4 regions of the Streptomyces sp. NPDC058239 genome follow, and region 4 is predicted to be linked to each of the others. Evidence: riboswitches for the same ligand, from Rfam matches in the RefSeq annotation. Region 4 holds a riboswitch; each other region holds the start of a gene.
The links. Region 4 has a riboswitch for cyclic di-AMP ahead of ACFVYE_RS23065 (M23 family metallopeptidase). Riboswitches for the same ligand answer to the same signal wherever they lie in the genome.
Positions count from the first base shown of each region.

Region 1: it holds a riboswitch for cyclic di-AMP, as region 4 does, so the genes downstream of both, ACFVYE_RS38065 (M23 family metallopeptidase) here and ACFVYE_RS23065 (M23 family metallopeptidase) in region 4, are expected to answer to the same signal.
Region 2: it holds a riboswitch for cyclic di-AMP, as region 4 does, so the genes downstream of both, ACFVYE_RS13440 (transglycosylase SLT domain-containing protein) here and ACFVYE_RS23065 (M23 family metallopeptidase) in region 4, are expected to answer to the same signal.
Region 3: it holds a riboswitch for cyclic di-AMP, as region 4 does, so the genes downstream of both, ACFVYE_RS31570 (peptidoglycan DD-metalloendopeptidase family protein) here and ACFVYE_RS23065 (M23 family metallopeptidase) in region 4, are expected to answer to the same signal.

Region 1 is NZ_JBHVWS010000055.1:30,441-34,552, reverse strand. Features, by position in the region: gene ACFVYE_RS38075 (HPr family phosphocarrier protein) at 1-270, shown strand, start outside; gene ACFVYE_RS38070 (GntR family transcriptional regulator) at 412-1,125, opposite strand; gene ACFVYE_RS38065 (M23 family metallopeptidase) at 1,355-2,167, opposite strand; cyclic di-AMP (ydaO/yuaA leader) riboswitch at 2,181-2,347, opposite strand; gene ACFVYE_RS38060 (M16 family metallopeptidase) at 2,699-4,081, opposite strand; gene ACFVYE_RS38055 (M16 family metallopeptidase) at 4,108-4,112, opposite strand, start outside.
Region 2 is NZ_JBHVWS010000009.1:62,554-66,665, reverse strand. Features, by position in the region: partial or broken gene ACFVYE_RS13450 (ATP-binding cassette domain-containing protein) at 1-48, opposite strand, end outside; partial or broken gene ACFVYE_RS13445 (ATP-binding cassette domain-containing protein) at 169-783, opposite strand; cyclic di-AMP (ydaO/yuaA leader) riboswitch at 1,494-1,679, shown strand; gene ACFVYE_RS13440 (transglycosylase SLT domain-containing protein) at 1,684-2,418, shown strand; gene ACFVYE_RS13435 (DUF2461 family protein) at 2,555-3,205, opposite strand; gene ACFVYE_RS13430 (hypothetical protein) at 3,850-4,112, shown strand, end outside.
Region 3 is NZ_JBHVWS010000038.1:6,561-10,672, reverse strand. Features, by position in the region: gene ACFVYE_RS31580 (STM4011 family radical SAM protein) at 1-351, shown strand, start outside; gene ACFVYE_RS31575 (SGNH/GDSL hydrolase family protein) at 400-1,245, opposite strand; gene ACFVYE_RS31570 (peptidoglycan DD-metalloendopeptidase family protein) at 1,435-2,391, opposite strand; cyclic di-AMP (ydaO/yuaA leader) riboswitch at 2,397-2,551, opposite strand; gene ACFVYE_RS31565 (alpha-galactosidase) at 2,845-4,112, opposite strand, start outside.
Region 4 is NZ_JBHVWS010000022.1:23,134-27,245, forward strand. Features, by position in the region: gene ACFVYE_RS23060 (aldo/keto reductase) at 1-136, opposite strand, end outside; gene ACFVYE_RS23065 (M23 family metallopeptidase) at 277-1,455, opposite strand; cyclic di-AMP (ydaO/yuaA leader) riboswitch at 1,467-1,619, opposite strand; gene ACFVYE_RS23070 (PP2C family protein-serine/threonine phosphatase) at 1,954-3,042, opposite strand; tRNA gene ACFVYE_RS23075 (tRNA-Met) at 3,356-3,429, opposite strand; gene ACFVYE_RS23080 (SPFH domain-containing protein) at 3,551-4,112, opposite strand, start outside.

The DNA.
Region 1 (4,112 bases), on a different contig from region 4:
CGCGTCAACGTCGGTTGGGCCGAGGGCCTGCACGCCCGCCCCGCTTCCATCTTCGTCCGTGCCGCTACGGCTTCCGGCGTCCCCGTGACGATCTCCAAGGCCGACGGCAACCCGGTGAACGCCGCCTCCATGCTCGCGGTGCTCGGTCTCGGCGCGCACGGCGGCGAGGAGATCGTGCTCGCGTCCGAGGCCGACGACTCCGAAGCCGCCCTGGACCGCCTGGCAAAGCTGGTCGCCGAGGGGCTCGACGAGCTCCCGGAGACCGTCTGAGCCATTTTCTGCAAGAGAGCCGCGGCACCCTTATTGAGGGCCGCGGCTTTTTCGCTTTCGCGACCCGGACGACCGGAGCAAATTCAGACAGCCCAAAGAAAGCCCTCGAAAAATTACGACTCTTTGTATACGGCGTAATCGTTAATTCCGAACACCCGTGGTGTTTACGGAATGTTGCGAAGTCCTCACCCGGTCGGCGCGCGAGGCGTCGGACCGGCGGCCCGGCCGGTCGGCGCGGCGCAGCCGGTGCGCGGCCGCGGCCCGTTCGGCGTGCTGAGTGGCCAGCGCCCTGGCCCGTTCCGCGTCACGCCGCGCCACCGCGTCCACAATGGCCCCGTGCTCGGCCCAGGAGTCCACCGGGCGGGCGGGCTGCTCGACCGTGTACATCCAGGCGATCTTGTGCCGGAGCTGGGTGAGCAGCGCGATCAGGCCGGGACTGCCGCAGGCCTGCGCCAACGTCTCGTGGAACCAGCCGCCCAGTGAGCGCAGGTCCTCCCCCTCGCCCCGCCGGGCCCGCTCCTGGCCGAGCCTGACCAGACCGCGCAATACCTTGAGATGCGCCTCGGTGCGGCGCTGCGCGGCGCGCGCGGCACCCAGCGGCTCCAGCAGCATCCGGACCTCCAGGAGGTCGGCGGCCTCCTCCTCGGTGGGCTCGGCGACACAGGCGCCCGCGTGCCGGCGGGTGACCACGAAGCCCTCGGACTCCAGGGTGCGCAGCGCTTCCCGTACCGGAACACGGGAGACTCCGTAACGGCGCGCCAGCAACTCCTCGGTGAGCCGGCTGCCGCGTTCGAAGACGCCGGAGACGATGTCGTCACGGATTGCCGTGCATACCGAATGCGCCGGAATGCGCATGTTCGAACCTCCGCCTTAATCCCCGCGAAACGCGGCCGACCGACGCCTGTTCTGAGACTCTATTGCAATGCAGCCGCATTTCCGATGCCGGGTGGAAATTCATGAATATCTTTTGGCCACAGGACGGGTTCGGGAAGCAGGTACTGCGGGCGGGCGCGGAGGCCGGGCACGGCGAAGGCCCCGGCGTGCCGCCGGGGCCTTCGAAGGGTTGCTGCGGGTGGAGCGTCGGTCAGACGCTGACGCCGTGGGCGCGCAGGTACGCGACGGGGTCCATGTCGGAGCCGTACGACGGCGTGGTCCGGGCCTCGAAGTGGAGGTGCGGACCGGTCGAGTTGCCGGTCGAGCCGGAAAGGCCGATCTGCTGGCCCGCGCCGACGCTCTGGCCGACGGAGACACCGATCGAGGAGAGGTGGCCGTACTGCGTGTACGTGCCGTCCGTCATCCGGAGCACGATGTTGTTGCCGTACGCGCCTCCCCAGCCGGCCTCGACGACCGTACCGGCGCCGACGGCGACGACGGAGCTGCCGGACGCGGCGTGGAAGTCGATGCCCGAGTGGCTGCCGGAGGACCAGAGCGAGCCGCTGGACTTGTAGCCGGTGGTGACGTACGAACCGGCGACCGGGAGCTGGAAGTACCCCAGGCGGGTGCGCTCGGCGGACCGGGCGGCGCGGGCCTTCTCGGCACGCGCCTCGGCCGCACGCTTCGCGTCGGCCTTGGCCTTCGCCTCGGCCTTCTTCTTGGCTTCGGCCTTCTTCTTGGCCTCGGCCTTCCGCTGGGCCTCCGCCTTCGCCTTCGCCGCGACATCGGCCTGGTGCTTCTGCGCGTCGGCCTGGGCATCGATCTGGTCGGCGAGGGCGCCCTCGATGGCGATGACCTGGTTCAGACCGGTCTCGCTGACGGAGGAGTGCGCGGCGAGGGCCGGAGAGGCCATGCCGCCTATGACGCCGGTGGTGGCCAGAGCGGCGACGCCGGCGATCTTCGCGCTGCTGCGCGTCAGTCGGCTCGGGGCACGATGCTTCCCGGTGGCACGGGTGAACGCCATGAAGTGGCTGATCCTTTCCTTCCTTCTCGCCTACCGGGTTAGCTGACGGGTTCGGAGCAGGAAGGTCTCCTACGGACGCCCCGGCCTCATCCGGGCTCAGGCATCCGATTCACCCCAGGGACTGCATGGGTCCCCGGCTCCCCAGGCTCGCGCCTGACGGGGACTCGGCGATGACTGCCCGGTATGTCGCGGTTGCGGCATACGAGTGACGGGCAGCCCAGCCGACGCTAAGCGGGGTCACTTGCATTCACCAAACGGACAGGCCGTTTTGTAGCGCATCCCACAGGGCAGACAGGCAACCTCCCCATCAAAACGGACAAAAAGGAAGACTCCGGCGAGATTTTGCTCACAGGAGTCTTCCTTCTGTCCCGATATGCAGTCATATGGTGGGTCGGTAGGCCGCCCGTTGCCTTCGGTGCTCGGTCGTACGTGAAGGTCGACCGGTGGACTGTCACACGCAACGGGCCGGCCGGGCGGGGGTCGCCCGCCTCGGCCCGGCCGGTCGTCCGGTGTCCACGACGGGTACGCCCGTCAGCCGGCGACCACCGACACCTCTCCGATGCCCAGGGCCCGGACCGGCTCCTCGATCTGTGATGCGTCACCGACGAGGATCGTGACCAGCCTGTCGTCCGGGAAGGCGTTGACCACCGCAGCAGTCGCCTCGACCGTGCCGGTCTCCGCGAGCCGGGCGTACAACTGTGCCTGGTAGTCGTCCGGCAGGTGCTGCTCGACCTGGTCTGCGAGGGTGCCCGCAACCGAGGCCGCCGTCTCGAACTTCAGCGGCGCGACACCCACGAGGTTCTGCACGGCCGTCTCACGCTCTTCATCCGTCAGCCCCTCGGCCGCCAGAGTCCGCAGGACCGTCCACAGGTCCTTCAGCGCCGGTCCCGTGGACTCCGTGTCCACCGATCCGCTGATGGCGAGCATCGCGGCACCGGTCGCCCCCGAGGCCGAATCCGGGGCCGACGACCGCAGCACCTGGGCGAAGGCCCGTACGCCGTAGGTGTAGCCCTTCTCCTCGCGCAGCACACGGTCCAGCCGGGAGGTGAGCGTGCCGCCCAGGCAGTACGTGCCCAGCACCTGGGCCGGCCACACGCTGTCGTGCCGGTCGGCGCCGATCCGGCCGATCAGCAGCTGCGTCTGCACCGCGCCCGGACGGTCGACGATCACCACTCGGCCGGTGTCGTCGGCGGTGATCGGCGGGGCGGGACGAGGCTCCGCGGTGTCTCCCGACCAGTCGCCGAGGGTGTCGGCGAGCAGGGCGTCCAGGTCGATGCCGGTGAGGTCACCGACGACCACGGCGGTCGCCGTGGACGGCCGGACGTGGGCGTCGAAGAAGGCGCGCACGGCCGCCGAGTCGATCCGCTCCACCGTCTCCTCGGTGCCCTGGCGCGGGCGCGACATCCGCGCTGCGGCCGGGAAGAGCTCCTTGGAGAGCTGCTTGGCGGCGCGCCGGGCCGGGTTGGCCTGCTCGTGCGGGATCTCATCGAGCCGGTTGCGTACCAGCCGTTCGATCTCGCTGTCGGCGAAGGCGGGCGCCCGCAGCGCCTCGGCGACCAGCGCGAGCGCCTTGGCCAGCCGCGAGGCCGGGACCTCCAGAGAGACCCGGACACCGGGGTGGTCGGCGTGCGCGTCGAGGGTGGCGCCGCAGCGCTCCAGCTCCGCGGCGAACTCCTCGGCGGTGTGCTTGTCGGTGCCCTCGGACAGCGCCCGCGACATGATCGTGGCCACGCCGTCGAGGCCCTCGGGCTCGGCGTCCAGCGGGGCGTCGAGGAAGATCTCGACTGCCACGACCTGCTGGCCGGGGCGGTGGCAGCGCAGCACCGTGAGGCCGTTGGGCAGGGCGCCGCGCTCCGGCGCAGGGAAGGCCCAGGGGCGGGCGAGGCCGGGGGCCGGCTGCGGGTGGTACTGCATCGAAACTCCAGTCGCGGCAGCGTCGGTCACT
Region 2 (4,112 bases), on a different contig from region 4:
CAGCTCGCGCTTCTGCCGGCGTACGTCGGCCTCGGCGGCCCGCAACATCCGCCCGGCGGCTTCCTGTTCGGTGGCCAGGGCTTCTTCGTAGGCGGACCAGCCGCCTCCGTACCAGTTCACGGATCCGGAGCGCAGTTCGGCGATGCGGTCCACGCGCTCCAGCAGTTCGAGGTCGTGGCTCACCACGACGAGGACACCGGAGCGCCAGGAGTCGACGGCCTCGTAGAGCCTGCGGCGGGCGAACACATCGAGGTTGTTGGTCGGTTCGTCCAGGAGGAGAACGTCGGGACGCTCCAGCAGCAGTGCGGCCAGCCGCAGCAGAACGGTCTCCCCGCCGGACATCCGGCCCACGGTGCGGTCCAGTTCGACATCGCCGAGTCCGAGTGACCCCAGTGTCGCGAGGGCTCGTTCCTCGACGTCCCAGTCGTCGCCGATCGTCTCGAAGTGTTTCTCGTCCACATCCCCGGCTTCGATGGCGCGCAGCGCATTGCGTCGTCCGGCGATGCCCAGGGCCTCGTCCACACGCAGCGTCGTGTCGAGGGTGATGTTCTGAGGGAGGTGGGCGAGGCTGCCACCGACGGTCACCGAGCCCTGGGACGGGCGCAGTTGGCCGGCCAGCAGTCGCAGCAGTGTCGACTTGCCCGCGCCGTTGGTCCCGACGAGACCGGTGCGGCCGCGGCCGATGCTGAGGGAGAGCTCGTCGAAGACGGTCGTGCCGTCCGGCCACTGGAAGGACAGGGCGGAGCAGGTGAGAGAGGCGCTGGGGGCGGTGGGTGTTGCCATGGTGATCCTCGCAGTCGCAAGCGCGGTGAATGGGGGCTTCGTATGCGAGCACCACGCAGCGACCGAACCGAGAGGGAGGTGCGGCGGCCCGAAAGATCGAGGGACGGCTCATGCACCGAGGTCGCATCCACGCGGGGTCACGGGCAGGACTGAACACTGCCACTGCGTGACGGGCGTACGGCTGAAGCCGTACGGCGCGATGATCGCGAACCTCAGATGCGCAACGTCCACCTCTATCGGAGACAACAGAGCCGTTGGACACGATAACGACCCGTTGGACGAAAGGCAAAGCCTTGATCTCGTGCGGGGGAGTGTGACGAGCGGCCTGCGGGCCGCTTCGCCGGGAGGCCGGAGGGCATGGAGCCCTGGCGGGTGCGATCGGCCCGAGAAGTATCCGGATCGCATGCAAATGTTCCAGTATGGGCGATTTGCTTAGAAGTGATCTCTTGGTTCGCAAAGGGGCATTTGGGGAGAGTTGCGACCCTTGAGTACTGCCTGAATTGTCCCTTTTGGAAAACCTGTGGCGTGAGTCACGTCAAGAGTTCGGGACGCCGTTGCGTGCTGCCCGGTTCCCTTCTGTGGCGGGAAATTTTGCTTCGCGGTGTGAGGTGGATTACTGCCAATTCCACGATTCGATCTTGTAAATGAATTGTGATCCAAAAATAGGAGCTTGTTCCTTTCGATGTTTCTCGCCTACGGTCACCGTCAATCCGGACGGAACGCCGAATCCTGCCGCCGTCCGACAATCCGACCACTCATGTATGGCAGGAACGGGGGACCCAGGTAAGCCGCCGATCCGGTATCCGGAACGGCTCGGGGTGAAGCCGCATTCGCGTGCGGCCAGACATCTCCAGTCTGAACCCGACAGCTCACCTCGTAGGCGACGGAGAGGAATTCGCTATGTCTGCAACGGGTAACCACCGTCGTCGTAAGTCCACTTCGCTGACCCGCGGTCTCATCGCCGCGACCACGGGCGGAGCCGCTCTCGTGCTTCCGCTGATCGGTGCCGGCTTCGCCTCGGCAGCGCCGGCGCAGCCCGTCGCCGCCGAAAAGGCTGCGGTGTCGACCGTCAAGGAAAAGGCCGCACAGAAGGCCGCGCCCATCATCTATTCCGTGGCCGCGGGCGACACCCTTTCCAAGATCGCGCGGGTGCATTCGCTCAGCGGTGGCTGGCAGAAGCTGTACGAGGACAATCGAGAGATCATCGGCGACAATCCTGCAGTGCTTCGGCCGGGCATCAAGCTGACGATCGGCGCCCAGGCCGAGTCCAAAACTTCCGCCACTGCCGCACCGGCCGCGAAGCCCGCGACGTACACGAACAATCTGGACGGCTGGATCAAGGAGTCGCTGGCCGTCATGGCCAAACACGGCATCCCCGGCAGCTACGACGGAATCCACCGCAACGTCCTGCGCGAGTCCTCGGGCAACCCCCTGGCCATCAACAACTGGGACTCGAACGCCGCCAAGGGCACGCCGTCCAAGGGGCTCCTGCAGATCATCGACCCGACGTTCCGTGCCTACCACGTGCCCGGTACGCCGTTGGACAGCTACGACCCGGTCGCCAACATCACCGCAGCGTGCAACTACGCCGCCGACAAGTACGGCTCCATCGACAACGTGTTCGGGGCCTACTGACGCACAGCAGCGCCGATGGCGGTTCAGGACCGACGGGTGGCGAGGGGCCGAACAGGCTCCTCGGAAGGGACCGCACCCGCCGGTCAGGGACCGCCTTTCGGCTGCCCACCCGCGTGGACGGCATACGAAGGCAACGTCATGTGGGGCGTCGGCGGGTGCCAGGAACGGTCACATGGCCCGCGAGCCAGGAGAGCAGGGGCTCCAACTCCTCCGCCGCTTCGAGCACGGCGTCGACCAACGCCGACGTGTGCTGTGCGCAGTCCCCGCCGAGGGGACGGGCAGCGGAGACCGAGCGGTACCGGAGCAGGTCGGCACGGGGATGACCGGCGTCATGGCCGCGCGGCATGCGCTTCATGGTGTCCCCGGTGATCCCGTACCCCTGAGCCCCCAGTGCCTCGATGGCGCGCACCAGCTCGGGGCCACTGCCTTGCGCGGCAACGGCCGTGCGGAACAACGGGACCTGCCCAGGGTCCGGGTAGGTCCAGCCGCCCTTGATCCGGAGCCCGTCGAGGTCGAAGCGGAGACCGATCTCGACGTTGCGTGCGATCCGGATCACCGCCACTTGGTGCTGCCACCACCACGGGTCCTTGCGGAACCCCCAGACGGAGAAGTCTTCGTAGGCCTGGTCCGCGTCGGCCACATCGTTCAGCAACGCGATCATGGGCTGCCGTACGAGACGCTCCCGGTCCTTTCTGCGCTTCTCGCGAGCTTCTTGCGAGGGCATACCCTCCAACTGCAGAAGCAGCTCGAACGCTTGCTCTGTCCAGCCGCTGAATGCTCTACTCACGCAAGAGATCCTAGTGATCCGGGACTTGAGGGTGGGCGCGCACCGGGCCCTGGGCCGTAGCAGTGGCCTGCTGGGTCTCGTACGCGGCCGGCGGGGCGGTTCAACCGCCGGATCACGTCTGTACCGGTGTCCGAGGGGGCTGCGGGTGCCATCCGTTCGCGCCTGGCCTCGATGAAGCCCAGGCGCCTCGGCGCGGCCGAACGGCTGAGGGAGCCGCCCAGGACCCCCGTTATACGTCCGATCTGTTGGTGGAAGAGGTGGAGGGCGAGCCGGCGCCCGAATGGGATCAGTGGCCTCTCTTCTGGAACAGGCGCAAACACGCATACGGTTCCTGGTCGCGAGCAGCGACAGGCCTGGACTATTGATCGGATCTATTCCGTGTGCGAACCCTGGTGCGGCCCGGATGTGCGCAGTAGAGTCCCCTCCCAGCTCAGTGGTCTATGCCACTACGTCGGAGGTTGGGGAATGCGTCGCACACGCCTGCCACGAGCCGTCTGGCTGCCCGCCGTTGGCGCCTGCATCGCTGCCGGAGCCCCGGTTACCGGGAGCGCGGGTGCGGTCGAACCCCCCGTGGCGCAGCCGGACAATGCTCCGTCCGTCGTCCCGCCGCTGAAGAACTGGTCCGGTGGCAGCGGAAGCTTCACATGGCCCAGTGGGGCGACAACGCCTACACCATGCCCGAGGCGTATCCGCTCAACTATCTGCGCCGCCCGCTGCAGATACTCGCCTCCACCGCATGGGGCAGCCCCCGACTGGCCGGCTACCTCGATTACGAGGTCCTCGCCGACAGGATCGGCAATCCGCCCGGGCTGCCCGAAGTCGTCGATCCCGCGGCGCGCCCGGCCGGCGGTACAGCCTTCGGACCGAGCGGCGCTGCGAGCGCGTTCGACGACGACCCGGACACCGC
Region 3 (4,112 bases), on a different contig from region 4:
ACCTATACGGATGAGGAAGCAGATCGGTGGACGGCCCTCGACCCGCTCTTCCCGTACAGCCGGCATCCGCACCGGTCGGCCGGGCTGCCCTGCCGGACGGGCGAATCGGTCATCTCGGTGGATGGTGACGGCACGGTGCGGCGCTGCCATTTCGTCCCGGCGGAGCTCGGCAACCTCTACGACGGGAGCTACCGGCGCTCTCTCGGCCCGCGGGCCTGCCCGCTGGCTGTCTGCGACTGCCATATCGGCTATGTGCATCTGGAGACGCTGCCGCTGTACGACGTCTTCGCGGGCGGTGTGCTGGAACGGATACCGGCTTCCCCGTTGTCGCCCCTCGCCGGACGGGCCTGAACCTCCAGGCCGTCCGGCGAGCGAGGGCACCACGGTGGCGGACGCCGCCTAGAGCGGCAGGAGGTCCGGCCGCTTCGCCTCGACATGGTCGCCGGAGGACTCGCCGCGCAGTCTCCGGCCGATCCACGGGACCAGGTACTCGCGCGCCCAGTGGATGTCGTCGCGCCGTACTTCGAGCGTTCCGCGCTGTGCCTGCGGGGGCCATTCCTGGTCTGGGTCGGCCGGCACATCGATGCCGAGGACCTGGGCGGCGCGCAGCGCGACCCTGGTGTGTCCCTCGGGCGACAGATGGAGCCGGTCGTCGTCCCAGGCGCGCCTGTCCTGGACGGACCGCAGCGACCACAGGTCGAGGACCGGGCAGTCGTAGCGGTCGGCGATGGACCGCACATGGGCGGTGTAGGTGGCGATCTTGCCGCGCAGATGGCGCAGCACGGGAACGCCTCGGGTGTCGAAGCCGGTGGTGACCAGGACGGTGCCGACCGATTCGGTCAGCTCGGCGACCGCCCGCTCGAAGCGCTCGGCCACGTCGTCGGGGTCGGTGCCGGGCCTGATGATGTCGTTGCCGCCCGCGCAGAAGCTCACCAGATCGGGTGCGAGCTCCTTGGCGCGCGGCACCTGCTCCTCGACGATCTGGTCGAGGAGGCGTCCGCGTACGGCGAGATTGGCGTACCTGAAATTCCCGTGAGTGGAGCCTTCGGTACTCGTCCCCGCATCGGGGTCCGGGAGCTGGTCCGCGAGAAGTACCGCGAAACGGTCTGCCCAGCCGACGAAGGTTCCGTCCGGGCCGGGGTCGCCGACTCCCTCGGTGAAGCTGTCGCCAATCGCTGCGTACGACCCGATGACGCCATGTCGGTTGATGACGCCACGTTGATTTTTTCTCGAATCGTCTGCCACAAACGCTTATCCTGCACCGCCGAATGTGACCTACGCGACCGCAATAAGGGGTTGACGGGTGGTGAGATAGACCACCCGGTCAGTTTTTGGTAAAGGGGGAATAAGCAGAAGGGGCGGTGCGCCGCCGCGCACCGCCCCTTCTGTGTTGCTCAGTTCATGCTTTGTTGCTCAACTGCCCGCTCGTCCGGCTCAGACGTAGATGCCGTGCGAAGCCAGGAAGGCGATCGGGTCGATGTCCGAGCCGTACGCCGGGCCCGTGCGGACCTCGAAGTGCAGGTGCGGGCCGGTGGCGTTGCCGGTGGCGCCGGAGAGGCCGATCTGCTGACCGGTGCTCACGGCCTGGCCCGCGGAGACGGAGATCGAGGACAGGTGACCGTACTGCGAGTAGTGGCCGTCGGCGTGCTTGATGACAACCTGGTTGCCGTACGCGCCGCCCCAGCCGGCGGTGACGACGGTGCCGGAGGTGATGGCCTTCACACTGGTGCCGGTGAAGACGGGGAAGTCGATGCCGGTGTGGCTGCCGCTGGACCAGTTGGAGCCGGAGGCGCGGTATCCGGTGGTGTGGTTGCCGGGAACCGGGTGGCTGTAGCCGGAGCTGTTGCTCTGGCCGGCCGGGGCGGAGGTCTTGGACTCCGTGACCGTCGAGACCTTGGCCGGGGCGGACTTGGCCGGGGCGGACTTCTCCACGACCGACGAGGGCACCGAGAGGGCCTTCGACGGGAGGGCCGCACCCGTGCCGGCACCGGTGGACGCGGCGTCACCCGACGCCTTGCCGCCGAGCGTCAGCTTCATGCCCGGGAGGATCAGGCCGGGGTCTTCACCGACGACCTTGCGGTTGTCCTGGTACAGCTTCTGCCAGCCGCCCTTGACCTTGTGCTCGGTGGCGATCTTCGACAGGTAGTCGCCGGAGACCACGGAGTACGTCGTGGTGGCGGCCTGCTTCTGCGCGACCGGCTTGGCCGGGGCGGAGTGCGTGGCGGCGGAGGCCGACTGCGGCACGGCGGTCGGGGCCGACTGCGACGCGGCGTGAGCACCGGTGGCGCCGAGCAGCGGCAGTGCGATGACAGCACCACCGGCGCCTGCGGCGGCGACGCCACGGGCGATGATGCCGGACTTCGTACGACGGTGCTTACCCGATATGGGCATGACGTGCTTCCTCTCCGGCGCCTGCGAGGTGAGCTGTCGGGTTCGGGCTGGAGATGCCCGGCCGCGCTGAGCGCGACTTCACCCCTAGCCGGCCGGATTTCTCCGATCGGCGGCCTACCTGGTTCCCCCGCTCCTGCCACGCGATGAGTGGGTGCGAATTCCGGTCGGCGGCAGGACTAGGCGGTCCGTCCGGATTGACGGTGACCGTAAGCGAGTCGGGACGGCGATAACAAGTGACTGGTTCCGTACCGGAATCCGCGCTCGGAAATCGGCACGGAATTCCGGTCACACTCCGTGGATTAAGGATCTTGGCTTTCCGCACCGCGCACGGAATGCCCGACCGCCCCGCCGGCACACACCGTCACGGATATGATTCCGCTCACGAGGGGGCGACCATCTCCCGTACAAGCGGGGCACATTCAGCCAAATACACCCATTGCGGACATATCGCGCTCATCGTTCGCGTCGGAGCCTCAGCACCCGCGCATCGAGATCCCCCCGAAGCCCGGTGTGCAGCCCCTGATGCAGCAGTACCGAACCGTGGTGAACCGCCCCGGTGTCCAGGCAGGTGTATGTCGCTGCGGGGTCGATCCCGCGCAACCGCAGGGCCGGGGGCCGCTCCCCGTACCTCTGTGCCTCCAGCCACATCAGGACCACGGTCTCGTCCCCGTGGACGTACTGGACCGCGCTGAGTCCGCCACGCGGGGCGCGCAGCCGGTACAGCGCGCCGTGCTGCACCACCGGCCGGATCTCCTTGTAGAGGTCCACCCAGGTCCGCGCCTCGGCCAGCTCGTCCTCGCTCCAGTCGGTGAGGTCCCCACCGACCCCGAGCACACCGGCCATCGCGCTCACGAAACGGAACCGCAGTGAGCTGACCCTGTCGTTGAGCTGGATATTCGGGCTGTCGGTGACCCAGGCTGCCATCACCCGGGCCGGATGGATCTGACCGAAGCCCTCCTGGATGGTGAGGCGGTCGAGCGGGTCGGTGTTGTCCGAGGTCCACACCTGGTCCGTGCGGGACAGAATCCCCAGGTCGATCCGGCCGCCGCCGCCCGAGCACGACTCGAAGGCAACGGTGGGGTGCGCGGCCCGGAGCCGGTCGATCAGCGCGTACAGGGCGTCCACGTGCTCGATCCAGAGCTTCTGCTGATACTCCTCACCCGGCCAGCCCGCGTCGGTGAAGCAGCGGTTGAAGTCCCATTTCACATAGTCGACGGGCGCACTGGAGAGCAGTGTGTCCAGTTGCTCCCACAGATAGTCCTGCACATCGGTGCGGGCCAGATTGAGCACGAGTTGATTGCGGAACTCGGTCCGCGCCCGTCCCGGGAAATGCTGCACCCAGTCGGGGTGTGCGCGATAGAGATCGCTGTCGGCATTGACCATTTCCGGCTCGACCCAGATACCGAACTGCATGCCGAGTCCGTGCACTTCGTCGGCGAGCGGCTTCAGTCCGCCGGGAAAGCGGTCCGGATTCGGCGTCCAGTCGCCGAGCCCGGCGCGGTCGCTGGTGCGCTGCCCGAACCACGCGTCGTCCACGACGAACAGCTCGACGCCCATCGCGGCGGCGCGCTCGGCGAGGGCGCGCTGCTGCTCCTGCGAGATGTCGAAGCCGGTCGCCTCCCAGGAGTTGTAGAGCACCGGCCGCAGGCTGTGTGCGTCCGGGATCACATGGGCCAGCTGCCAGGCGTGCCAGGCCCGGCTCGCCCCGCCGAACCCCTCCG
Region 4 (4,112 bases):
TGCCGCCCGCCGCGGTGTAGGCGTCCAGCACGGCGAACGACTGCGCCTCGTCGGCGGTCCAGCCGAAGACGTTGCCGCCGAGGGCGAGCGGAAAGACCTGGAGGCCGGAAGGGCCCAGCTTACGAAGAGAAGTCATAACTGGATCAACGGATTCCGGCAGGTCCGCTATTCCGGCAGACCGGCAGCCCTGACGTCGGGGGGTGAGCGTCAGGACTGCCGGGGTTCAACGGCCTGTGAATGGGCTCGGATCACGAAGGCCGGGAGGCGGCCGGCGGATCAGGGGTTGAGGCCCTTGTCGCGCAGCCAGGCCATCGGGTCGATGCCCGTACCGTCGGGGGTGTGGACCTCCAGGTGGAGGTGCGGGCCCGTGACATTGCCGGTCGCACCGACCCGGCCGATGGTCTCACCGGTGGTGACCTTCTGGCCGACACTGACGCCGATCGAGGACTGGTGGCAGAACCACAGCTCCGTACCGTCCTCGAGCTCCAGCACCGTGCGGTAGCCGTACGAACCGGACCAGCCTGCCGACTTGATGGTGCCGCCGTGTACGGCCTTGATCGGGGTGCCGGTCGGCGCCGCGAAGTCGAGGCCGGTGTGGTAGCCGGAGGACCACATCGAGCCGGCCTGGCCGAAGGTCGAGGTGATCGTGTACGAGGAGGTCGGGATGGCGTAGCTGGCGGCGAGCTTGGCGAGCCGCAGGGCCTCTGCCTTCGCCTTGGCTTCCTCCTCCGCCTTCTTCTTCTCGGCGGCGGCCTTGGCCTCGGCCGCGTCCTGCTGCTTCTTGGCCTCGGCGGCGGCCTTCTCCGCGGCCGCCTTCTCCTGGGCCGCCTTGGCCTCGGCGTCGGCGGCGTCCTGCTGCTGCTCGGCCTGCTGGAGGATGCGGGCGCGGAGTGCCTCGCCCGCGTCCGCCGTGCCCTGCTCGGCCTCGGCGGTGGTGAGGCCGGCGGTGGTGAGCGGGGCGGCAGCGACGGCGGCGGCCTTGTCGGCATCGGACTCGCCGGAGAACAGGGAGCCCACGCCGGGAAGGGACTTGGCGTCGGGGAGGTTGTCCGAGATGGAGTCGGGAAGGGAGATGGAGACCGGCGGCTTGCTCTGCGCGGTGGCCATGCCGCCCGCGCCGACTGCCGCGATGACACCGACCCCGAGCACCGTGGAGCTACGGGCAAGTCCGTTGCGCTGCTTGGCGACGCGATGCTTGCCGCGTACGGGGCGGACGGACTCCTCGGTGGGGTTCCACTCGTCCCAGCTTCTGTCGGGCTCGCCGTTGACGTCGGCGCGGAATTCGCTGCCGAACTCACCGGCGAAGTCGCCGCCCGTCTCGGCGCCGAACGCCGTTCCCGTCCCGGTGGTTCCGTAGTCGGAGCCGAAATCGGATCCGAAGTCGGCACCGAAGTCGGAACTGAACTCGGGGTTGAACCGAGAGGGGGCCTCGGGGGCAGGCTTGTTGGACGCCACGGGGGCGCACTCCTTTCCTTCCTTCTCGCCTACCGGGTTAGCTGACGGGTTCGGAGCAGGAAGGTCTCCTACGGGCCCCTCTGCCTCTCACGAGACACAGGTGTCCGATTCACCCCATGTAGGTGGTTCCCCGGTTCCCTTGCGGAATTCGGCGCTCGCGCACGGTGCCGCCACTGACGACGGCTGGGACGACCGCGCTGCGTTATCGAACGTTAATAGACACACGGGTCTGATTCCAAGCTGTTCCCACTGATCGTTCAGGTCTTTGGCCTGGACTTTACGGGACACAACCGGGTGGAATCGGACGAGTTGATCGACCCTCAGCCATTACCCGGTTTCTGACGTTGCGTCAAATGTTATGCGGAGCGACGCCTTTCGGTTACGTACGGTGGCATCCCGGACCGAGGCCGCGCCCCAGGCCGCGCGAGACACTCGACCCGCGCGAGACACCCGACCCGCACGAAGCACCCGATCCACACGAAGCACCCGCCCCACCCGTCACGTCGTTTCCTGGCCCACGATCTTCACGGTCCTGCGCCGGTCCGGCTGCCCCTCTGCGGGACGTACGACCGCGAGCAGCGCCATGTCGTCGGTCGTCTCACCGCCCGTGTGCAGCCGCACGTCATCGGTCAGCGCGGACAGCAGCTCCTCGGGCCCCGGAAAGATCCGCCCGCGCAACCGGGCCGCCGGGTCGTAGAAGACCCCGTCCGAGTTCCGCGCCTCGGAGAGACCGTCGGTGTACAGGAGCAGAGTCGTCCCCGCCGGCAGATCCCACTCGTCCGCCCGGTCGGGCCACACCCCCAGGTCCATCCCGAGCGGCAGCGCCGGCACCGTGGACCCCAGCACCTCCACCGCCCCGTCCGGGTGCAGCAGGATCGGCTCGGGGTGACCGCGGTTGACGATCCGCACCCGGGACACCCCGGACGGGATCTCGGCCAGTACGGCCGTGATGAAGCCCTCGACCGCGTCCAGCCCGCCCCTCGCCCCCTCCCGCGCCAGCGCCCGCTCCAGCCGCTGCGCCACGCCCTCCAGCGAACGCTCCTGCTCGGCCGCCTCCCGGAACGCCCCGATGACCACCGCCACCGACTCCACGGCGTCGAGCCCCTTCCCCCGTACGTCCCCGACCACCAGACGCACCCCCTGCGGGGTGTCCGCCACGGCGAACAGATCTCCGCCGACGAACTCGTCAGCCTGCGCCGCCTCGTACCGCGCCGCCACATGCAGCCCGCCGATCCGGTCGGACGGCTTCGGCAGCACCGCCCGCATGGCGGTCTCCGCGATGACCCGCGCGGAGGCCAGTTGCTCATTGCCGCGCCGTACGACCGTGTTGATCACGACCGCGAGGACCGAGACGGTGGCCAGGGTGAGCAGCTCGATCAACGGCACGACCAACGGCAACGGGTTGCTGTACAGCCGCAGCACGGTGACGGCCAGCATCGAGGCGATGCCGGTACAGATGGTGCTGGGCAGCGAGAAGAACGGCGCGGCGATCAGCGGGGCCGCCACGAACAGCGGAATGGCAGTGAAGACCGGCGGGGTGAAGAGATCGAACACCAGCCCGCCGAGGATCATCAGGGCGGGCAGCATGCGGACGAACCGCCGGGAACGGGTGCCACCCTCGGCATGTCTGCCGCGCCGCTTCAGCCGCTTCCACACCTGTGGTCTCCTGCCCGGTACGCGCGCGGCTGCGGACGGTACCGCGCCCCACCCCCAGGCTCGCCGGAGCGGAGCCGTGCGGCGACTCCTCATCGACCAATGGGGGTACATACGTGGTACAGGTCACACACCGCCCGGACCTGCTCCTTCATGGGCCCGCAGGCCGGCCGTCCCACGTCCCGGAACGCGACGCGAAATGAATCAGGCCCGGCACGCTGCATGCGTGCCGGGCCTGATTCTTCAGTAGCGGGGACAGGATTTGAACCTGCGACCTCTGGGTTATGAGCCCAGCGAGCTACCGAGCTGCTCCACCCCGCGTCGGTAAACACAACTCTACGGCATGTTCGGCGCGCGAATGACCACTCGGCGAATCATGGCCACTCGGCGCCCGGTCCGTGCCCCCCGACGTGGTGACGCCGAACCGCGTGGCCCCGCCCCCTCAGTGCGTCTCGGTGATGCGAGGAGTGGCTTTCCCGTCGACCGCCGGGGGCTTCATCGGCTTCGCGCCGCGCTGCAGCGAGTGAAGGATCGCCAGCCCCTGGCCGACCACGCCCGCCGCCATCTCATTGACACCGTTGGTGCCGTTGAGAACGGTGAGGTCGGCCCCCGACATGCCGCGGGCGGCCGCGTCGGCCAGGGCGGGCAGGTTCTCCACGATGCGGTTGGCCGCGATGAGCTCCTGGTTGCCGTCGCGCAGCGAGGTGGCGCGCACGCTGTTGGCGTCGGCCTGCGCCTGGGCGAGGGTCCGTTCGGTGTACGCGCTGCCGTCGGCCTCGAACTTCACCCGGTCACGGGCCGCTTCCGCGAGAGTGCGCTGCCGGTACGCCTCGGCATCCGCCGGCCGCCGGACCTCCGCCTCGAGCCGTTGCGCGGCGAGAGCGGCCTGCCGCTCCGCCAGCGATGTCTGCTCCTCGATGACCTCCTGCGAGGCCCTGGCCTGGGCGAGCGGTCCGGCCTGCGCGGCGCGGGCGTTGTACTGCTCGGTCTCGGCGAGGAAGCCG